2 regions of the Streptomyces sp. NPDC087787 genome follow, and region 1 is predicted to be linked to the other one. Evidence: riboswitches for the same ligand, from Rfam matches in the RefSeq annotation. Region 1 holds a riboswitch; the other holds the start of a gene.
What was found. A riboswitch is a leader RNA that binds a small molecule or an ion and turns the genes downstream of it on or off. The one in region 1 is predicted to bind cobalamin.
Positions count from the first base shown of each region.

Region 2: it holds a riboswitch for cobalamin, as region 1 does, so the genes downstream of both, ACIOWN_RS03680 (cobalamin biosynthesis protein) here and ACIOWN_RS25785 (ribonucleoside-diphosphate reductase subunit alpha) in region 1, are expected to answer to the same signal.

Region 1 covers NZ_JBIUVQ010000017.1:79,331-83,708, forward strand. Annotated here, with positions in the region: gene mctP (monocarboxylate uptake permease MctP) at 1-1,109, shown strand, start outside; gene ACIOWN_RS25780 (GNAT family N-acetyltransferase) at 1,197-1,703, shown strand; cobalamin riboswitch at 1,749-1,903, shown strand; gene ACIOWN_RS25785 (ribonucleoside-diphosphate reductase subunit alpha) at 2,026-4,378, shown strand, end outside.
Region 2 covers NZ_JBIUVQ010000001.1:797,294-801,671, forward strand. Annotated here, with positions in the region: gene ACIOWN_RS03675 (cobyric acid synthase) at 1-1,135, opposite strand, end outside; gene ACIOWN_RS03680 (cobalamin biosynthesis protein) at 1,132-2,073, opposite strand; cobalamin riboswitch at 2,173-2,317, opposite strand; gene ACIOWN_RS03685 (hypothetical protein) at 2,479-2,703, opposite strand; gene ACIOWN_RS03690 (inorganic phosphate transporter) at 2,737-3,999, opposite strand; gene ACIOWN_RS03695 (class II aldolase/adducin family protein) at 4,154-4,378, shown strand, end outside.

The DNA.
Region 1 (4,378 bases):
GGTTCGTGAAGGACCTGCCGCTGTTGATCGCCTTCGGCGTGCTGGCGGCGTACACCTACTCGTCGGGGCTGCGCGCGCCCGCGCTGATCGCGTTCGTGAAGGACACCCTGATCTACATCGTGATCGCGGTGGCCATCATCTACATCCCGATCAAGCTGGGCGGCTTCGGTGAGGTGTTCGCCAAGGCGGGCCAGAAGTTCACCGAGTCGGGTTCGGGCGGTCTGGTCCCGGCGGCGGCCGGCCAGTGGACGTACGCCACGCTGGCACTCGGCTCCGCGCTCGCGCTGTTCATGTACCCGCACTCGATCACCGCGACGCTGTCCTCGCGCAGCCGCGAGGTGATCCGCCGCAACACCACGATCCTGCCGCTGTACTCGCTGATGCTGGGCCTGCTCGCCCTGCTGGGCTTCATGGCGATCGCGGCGGGCGTGCGGGTGAAGAACGGCCAGCTGGCCATTCCGCAGCTCTTCGAGAACATGTTCCCGGACTGGTTCGCGGGCGTGGCGTTCGCGGCGATCGCCATCGGCGCGCTGGTGCCGGCGGCCATCATGTCGATCGCCGCCGCGAACCTGTTCACCCGCAACATCTACAAGGACTTCATCCGCCCGCAGGCGACACCGCGGGAGGAGACCCGGGTCTCCAAGATCGTGTCGCTCCTCGTGAAGGTGGGCGCGCTGGTCTTCGTCCTGACCATGGACAAGACGGTCGCCATCAACTTCCAGCTGCTCGGCGGCATCTGGATCCTGCAGACCTTCCCTGCCCTGGTCGGCGGGCTGTTCACCCGCTGGCTCCACCGCTGGGCGCTGCTGGCGGGCTGGGCGGTCGGCATGGTCTACGGCACGGTCGCCGCCTACGGGGTCGCCTCGCCGACGCAGAAGCACTTCGGCGGGTCGGCGAAGGAGATCCCGGGCATCGGCGAGATCGGCTACATCGGGCTGACGGCGTTCGTACTCAACGCGGCCGTCGCGGTGGTCCTGACGTTCGTGCTGCGGGCGGTCAACGCGCCCCAGGGCGTGGACGAGACCCGTCCGGAGGACTATACGGCGGACGCCGGCGACCCGGGCGTCGAGGCGGAGCTCCCGCCGGCCACGACGGCGGCCCCGCACTAGTACCGCGGCACTGGGACCGGAGGCACCCCGCGGGCCGCCGGAGGAATCCGGCGGCCCGCTGCCGTGCCCGTGCGGCACACTCGGCGCATGGACTTCATGATCCGGCCGGCCGAGCCCGGCGAGTACGGCATCCTCGGTGAGATCACCGCCCAGGCCTACCTCCGGGACGGGCTCCTGGACTTCGGTGAGAGCGACGGGTATCTCGGCGAGCTGCGGGACGTGGCCAAGCGGGCGGCCGCGGCCGAGGTACTGGTGGCGGTGGTGGACGGGGAGGTGCTCGGCGGGGTGACCTTCGTCCCGGGCGCCGGCCCCATGGCCGACCTCGCCGGTCTGGGGGAGACCGAGATACGGATGCTCGCGGTCGCACACGCGGCGCGCGGCAGGGGCGTCGGCGAGGCCCTCGTACGGGCCTGTACGGACCGGGCACGGGCCGTGGAGGGCTGTGTCCGCGTGGTGCTGTCCACCCAGAGCTCCATGCACACCGCCCACCGCATCTACGAGCGCCTGGGCTTCGTCCGCACACCGGGCCGGGACTGGAACCCGCTCCCCCAGCTGGACGACATCATGCTGCTCACCTACGAGTTGACACTCTGACACGCTCCGGAGTCGGCGCGGCACAACATATGGGGGTGCCCGACTCGCTCAGCACAAGATGTATGCTCGTGCTCAATGTCGCCGCAGGGGAATCCGGTGCGAATCCGGAACTGTCCCGCAACGGTGTACTCGTGCGCGTTTGCCCCCAAGGCCCGCCACGAGCGTCAGTCCGAGGACCTGCCGACAGCGCGCCCGGCCGTCCGGTCCGGGTGCCCTGACGTCCGGGCCTCGCGGAATGGGCCGGTGGACGCGGCGCCGTGTGCGCTCGTGTGCCGCCCCCTGCCCTCGGCGAGGCCCCGTGCCGAGCGAGGGAGAGCTCCACGTGACCATCGCGCCAGCCGACCCGGTTTCAGTCGCAGCCACGGAAACCGACGGTCCGGGTGCCGTCCTGCTGCGGACCCTGACCGAGCTGACCGCCGACCTCCCCGACGCCGACCCCGGCCGGGTCGCCGCCGCCGCGCTGCGCGGCCGGTCGGCGCGGGCCGACGAGGCCGAGTTGCACGAACTGGCCACGGAGGCGGCCGCCGGGCTCATCTCGGAGGACCCCGCCTACTCCCGGCTGGCGGCCAGGCTGCTGACCCTCGCCGTCCGCGCCGAGGCCGCCTCCCAGGGCGTCGCCTCCTTCACCGACTCGGTCGCCGTGGGCCACCGCGAGGGCCTCGTCGCCGACCGGACCGCGGAGTTCGTCCGCGCCCACGCCGACCGCCTGGACGCGATGATCGACCGGGCCGCCGACGACCGCTTCGGCTACTTCGGCCTGCGTACCCTGCACAGCCGGTACCTGCTGCGCCACCCGATCACCCGCAAGGTGATCGAGACGCCCCAGCACTTCATGCTGCGGGTCGCGGCCGGTCTCGCGCAGGACGACACCGCGCGGTCCGTCGACGAGGTCGAGGCGCTCTACGGGCTGATGAGCCGACTCGACTACCTGCCCTCCTCCCCCACACTGTTCAACTCCGGCACGCGCCACCCGCAGATGTCGTCCTGCTACCTGCTCGACTCCCCCAAGGACGAGCTGGACTCCATCTACGAGCGCTACCTCCAGGTCGCCCGGCTGTCCAAGCACGCCGGCGGCATCGGCATCGCCTACTCCCGCATCCGCTCCCGCGGTTCGCTGATCCGCGGCACCAACGGGCACTCCAACGGCATCGTGCCGTTCCTGAAGACCCTGGACGCCTCGGTGGCCGCCGTGAACCAGGGCGGCCGACGCAAGGGCGCCGCCGCGGTCTACCTGGAGACCTGGCACTCGGACATCGAGGAGTTCCTGGAACTGCGCGACAACACCGGCGAGGACGCCCGCCGGACGCACAACCTCAACCTCGCGCACTGGGTCCCGGACGAGTTCATGCGCCGGGTGAACGCCGACGGGCAGTGGTCGCTGTTCTCCCCCGCGGACGTGCCGGAGCTGACCGACCTGTGGGGCGAGGAGTTCGACGCCGCGTACCGGGCCGCGGAGGCGCGGGGCCTGGCGCGCAAGACCATGCCGGCCCGCGACCTGTACGGCCGCATGATGCGCACCCTCGCGCAGACCGGCAACGGCTGGATGACCTTCAAGGACGCCGCCAACCGCACCGCGAACCAGACCGCGCAGCCGGGCCACGTGGTCCACTCCTCGAACCTCTGCACGGAGATCCTGGAGGTCACCGACGACGGCGAGACGGCGGTGTGCAACCTGGGGTCGGTCAACCTCGGCGCGTTCGTGGCCGGCGGGGACATCGACTGGGAGCGGCTGGACGAGACCGTCCGCACCGCGGTCACCTTCCTCGACCGCGTGGTCGACATCAACTTCTACCCGACCGAGCAGGCGGGCCGCTCCAACGCCCGCTGGCGTCCGGTGGGCCTGGGCGCCATGGGCCTGCAGGACGTGTTCTTCAAGCTGCGCCTGCCCTTCGACTCCCCGGAGGCGAAGGCGCTGTCCACCCGTATCGCCGAGCGGATCATGCTCGCCGCGTACGAGGCGTCCGCCGACCTCGCCGAGCGCAGCGGCCCGCTGCCCGCGTGGGAGAAGACCCGTACGGCCCGGGGCGTGCTGCACCCCGACCACTACGACGTCGAGCTGACCTGGCCGGAGCGCTGGGCGGCCCTGCGCGAGCGGATCGCCGCCGTCGGCATGCGCAACTCGCTGCTGCTCGCGATCGCCCCGACCGCCACCATCGCCTCGATCGCGGGCGTGTACGAGTGCATCGAGCCGCAGGTCTCCAACCTCTTCAAGCGTGAGACACTCTCCGGGGAGTTCCTCCAGGTCAACTCGTACCTGGTGGACGATCTGAAGGCGCTCGGCGTCTGGGACGCCCGCACCCGCGAGGCGCTGCGCGACGCCAACGGCTCGGTGCAGGACTTCGCCTGGATCCCCGAGGACGTGCGCGGGCTGTACCGCACGGCGTGGGAGATCCCGCAGCGCGGCCTGATCGACATGGCCGCCGCCCGCACCGCGTTCCTGGACCAGTCCCAGTCCCTGAACCTGTTCCTGGAGACGCCGACCATCGGCAAGCTCTCCTCGATGTACGCCTACGCCTGGAAGCAGGGTCTCAAGACGACGTACTACCTGCGGTCCCGCCCGGCGACCCGGATCGCGCGCGCCGCCCGGGCGCAGGCCGCCGCCACCGTCCCCGTCCAGCAGGCGGCGCCGGACGCCGACGCGATCGCCTGCTCCCTTGAGAACCCCGAGTCCTGCG
Region 2 (4,378 bases), on a different contig from region 1:
TCTTCTCGCGGGCGAACCTGACCCGTACGGGCAGCAGGCCCAGTCCGTCGACGTGTCCGCGCCGGCTCTCCACGTCGTCCTCGATGTGCTCGCCGAGGATCTGGAAGCCGCCGCAGACGCCCAGCACCGGCCGCCCCTCGGCGGCCCTGCTCGCCAGGGCGCGTGCGAGGCCGCGCTCCCGCAGCCATTCCAGCGCCCTGACCGTGCCGCGGGTGCCGGGCACGACGACGAGGTCGGCGTCGGTCAGTTCCTCGGGCCGGTCCACGAACCGCACGACGACGCCCGGTTCGGCGGCGAGCGCGTCCACGTCGGTGAAGTTGGACATCAGCGGCACGGCGCAGACGGCGACCCGCAGCACGTCCTCGCCGACCGGCGGCGCCACGGTGGACTCCCGCACGGCGCCCCGCAGCGAGACTCGGAGTCCGTCCTCCTCGTCGATGCCGAGCCCGTGCCGGAACGGCAGCACGCCGTACGTGCGCCGGCCGGTGAGCCCGCGCAGCATGTCCAGGCCGGGTTCGAGCAGCGAGACGTCCCCGCGGAACTTGTTGACGAGGAACCCGGCGACGAGTTCCTGGTCCCGCGGCGACAGCAGGGCGACCGTGCCGAAGAAGGAGGCGAAGACGCCCCCGCGGTCGATGTCGCCGACGACGAGCACGGGCAGCCGCGCGCCGCGCGCGATGCCCATGTTGACGATGTCGGTGCGGCGCAGGTTGATCTCCGCCGGGCTGCCCGCCCCCTCGCAGATCACCGCGTCGTACGTGCCCCGCAGCTCGGCGAGGCAGTCGAGGACGGTGCCGAGGAGCTTCTGCTGCCGCCCGCCGTGGTAGCCGCGGGCGCTCAACTCGCCCACCGGTCTGCCCAGCAGGACGACCTGGCTGCTCTGCTCGCCGCCCGGCTTGAGCAGCACCGGGTTCATCAGCGCGGTCGGCTCGACGCGGCACGCCTGGGCCTGCATGGCCTGCGCCCGCCCGATCTCGGCGCCCTCCCGGGTGACGAAGGAGTTGAGGGACATGTTCTGCGCCTTGAACGGGGCGACCTTCACGCCCTGGCGCACCAGCCACCGGCAGATCCCGGCCGTGACGACGCTCTTCCCGGCGTCGGAGGTGGTGCCGGCGACGAGCAGACCGCCCCTCATGACGTCCGTCCTCTCTTCAGCAGCCGTGCGCCCGCGCACACGCCGAGCGCGAGCCAGCCCACGCGGCGGGAGAGCCGTACCGCGCGCTCGATGTCGCCCTGCTTGACGGCGCGTCCGGCGCCGTTGAGCACCGGGCGGTGCTCCACCCGCCCGCCGTACGAGAGCGTGCCGCCCAGCCGCACTCCGAGCGCCCCCGCGAACGCGGCTTCCACCGGGCCGGCGTTGGGGCTCGGGTGCTTGCCGGCGTCGGCGCGCCAGGCCCGTACGGCGCCGCGCGGGTCGTCGCCCGCCACGGCCGCCAGGGCGGCGGTGAGCCGTGCCCCCGGCCAGCCGGCGAGGTCGTCGAGGCGGGCCGAGGCCCAGCCGTAGCGGCGGTACCGGGGCGACTTGTGCCCGACCATGGCGTCCAGGGTGTTGACGGCGCGGAAGCCGACGAGCCCCGGCACTCCGGCGGCGGCGCCCCACACCAGCGCGCCCACCACCGCGTCGGAGGTGTTCTCGGCGACGGACTCGACGACGGCCCGGGCGATCCCGTCGGCGTCCAGCGCCTGCGGATCGCGCCCGCACAGATGCGGCAGCCGCGCCCGGGCGCCCTCGACGTCCCCGGCTTGCAGGGCGCGCCCGATCTGCCGCGCCTCCCGGGCGAGGGAGGTGCCGCCGACGACGGCCCAGGTGGCGGCGGCGGTCAGCGCGACGGACGCGGTACGGGAGGAACGCACGGCGGACGCGGCCAGCGCGGCCGACGCCACGGCACCCCCCACGCACACGGCGGTGTGCAGGGCGCCCCGGCCGCGGTGGTCCCGCCACAGCGCGCGTTCCACGGCACCCGCGGCCCGTCCGAACACGGCGACGGGGTGTCCGCGGCGCGGATCGCCGAGGAGCACGTCACCGAGGAGGCCGGCAGCGGCGCCGTACGCGAAGACGCGATCGGCACCCATCGGGTCAGCCGGTCGTGCGGTCGGTCGGTGAGCCGCTGGTGAACCTCGGTCGGCAGCCGCGCATGGCTATATGTCCTCACTCAGGGTGTCCACGCCCTGGTTCGACGAGACCGGCGGTGAGAGTTCCTGACTCCCGGGGATGTTCTTCCCCGGTCACAGTGGCGGGACCGTGCCGGATTCGCACCGGACTTCCTCTCCTGCCGCCGTACTTGGCTCCGGAAGTCCACCACGCACCGCGAACACCCGTCAACCTGCCGTTGACCTGCGCAGGCGTACTGAGATGAGGCACACACCGCGGGCGCACGGGACGACGAAACCGCCCATCCCGGGACGTCGCGGGGACGGCCCGGGATGGGCGGGTGACGTGCGGGGCCAGGACCCGGAGGTACCGGGCCCCGGGCCGGGCTAGGCCACGATCAGGTAGATGCCGTAGGCCACGGCGGCGGCGCACGCGGCGAAGCAGGCGTAGGCGCCGGTGACCGCGAGGGCCCCGCCGCCGTCGCCCTGGGCCACGGCCCGCTCGCGGCGGGAGAGCCCGGCGATGCCGAGGGTGAACAGGGCCACGAGGCCCACCGTGACGCCGAGGCTGACGCCGAAGACGGAGCCGAGTGCCGCCCAGTCGATCTTCATGCTGCTTCTCTTCCTTCTGCCGGTGACGCCGGCTCAGACGGCGGCGGCCGGCGGCGTCGCCACGGGCGCGGGGTCGGCGGTGGACGCGGATGCCGGGGCGGGGATCGTGGCCGTGAGCCCCTCGGCCGCCGGGGAGGCCGGAGGCGGGGTGACGGCGGCGATGGCCTGAGTGATCACGCCGACCGGCTCCTCGGAGCCGTTGACGTTGGTGTGGTCGACGACCTCGCGGCGGGAGATCTTCCAGATCGCGGCGCTGGAGGCCACCAGGAACGCGGCCACGAGCCAGGTGCCCCAGTCGCCGAGACGCGTCACGGCCTCCGCGCCGGCCGCGACCAGGGCCGCGGCGGGCAGCGTGAGGGCCCAGGCGACGGCCATGCGGCTCGCGGTGGACCAGCGGACCACGCCGCCCTTGCGGCCCAGACCCGCGCCCATCACCGAACCGGAGACGACGTGCGTGGTGGACAGGGAGAAGCCGAGGTGGGAGGAGGCCAGGATGGCGGTGGCCGCGCTGGTCTGGGCGGCGAAGCCCTGCTGCGGCTGAAGGTCGGTCAGGCCCTTGCCCATGGTGCGGATGATGCGCCAGCCGCCGATGTAGGTGCCGAGCGCGATGGCCAGGCCCGCGGACAGGATGACCCAGGTGGGAGGGTTGGAGCCGGGGGCGAGGGCGCCGCCGGCGACCAGGGCGAGGGTGATGACACCCATGGTCTTCTGCGCGTCGTTGGTGCCGTGGGCCAGCGAGACCAGGCCGGCGGAGGCGATCTGTCCGGCACGGTGGCCCTTCTCGGCCGCCTTGCCGTGCGAATTCGACTTGTTGCCGATGCCGTACGACAGCCGGGTCGAGACCAGCGCGGCCAGACCCGCCACCACCGGGGCGGCGACCGCGGGGATGAGGACCTTGGTGACCAGGGCGCCGCCGTGCACGGCGCCGAAGCCGGCCGAGGCGATGGTGGCGCCGATCAGACCGCCCATGAGGGCGTGCGAGGAGCTGGAGGGGAGTCCGACCAGCCACGTCAGCAGGTTCCAGAGGATCGCGCCCACCAGGGCGGCGAAGATGACTTCGGGACGGATGCCGTTCTCGTTGACGAGACCCTTGGAGATCGTGTTGGCGACCTCCACGGACAGGAAGGCGCCCACCAGGTTCAGCGCGGCGGACATGGTCACCGCGACCTTGGGCTTGAGTGCACCGGTCGAGATGGTCGTGGCCATCGCGTTCGCGGTGTCGTGGAAACCGTTCGTGAAATCGAACGCGAGTGCGGTGACAACCACCATCGCGAGGATCAGCGAGAAGCTTTCCATTTACCCAGGCAATCGTTCGAGCGTCATTGGCGCGTTGAACGTAGGTAACCTGAGTGAACAGAAGATGAACTGAGTCGGTCATCGCGGTGTCTGTTCCTGCGGTGCCATGGGAAGGACCGGTCGCTCGCGGTTGGCGTCCTGGCAGGATCGGCACATGAGCGAACTCGGGGAGACGGCGCGCGCCTGGCAGGCGCTGGTCGCGGCGGCCCGCCGCACGGTGGCGGACGGACTGGTCGTCGGCACCTCCGGCAACGTGTCCGTGCGCGTGGGCGACACCGTCCTGGTGACCCCCTCGGGCATCCCCTACGACCGGCTCACGGACGACGACGTCACCGGTGTCGGCCTGGACGGCCGGCAGGTGCTCGGCACCCTGGTGCCG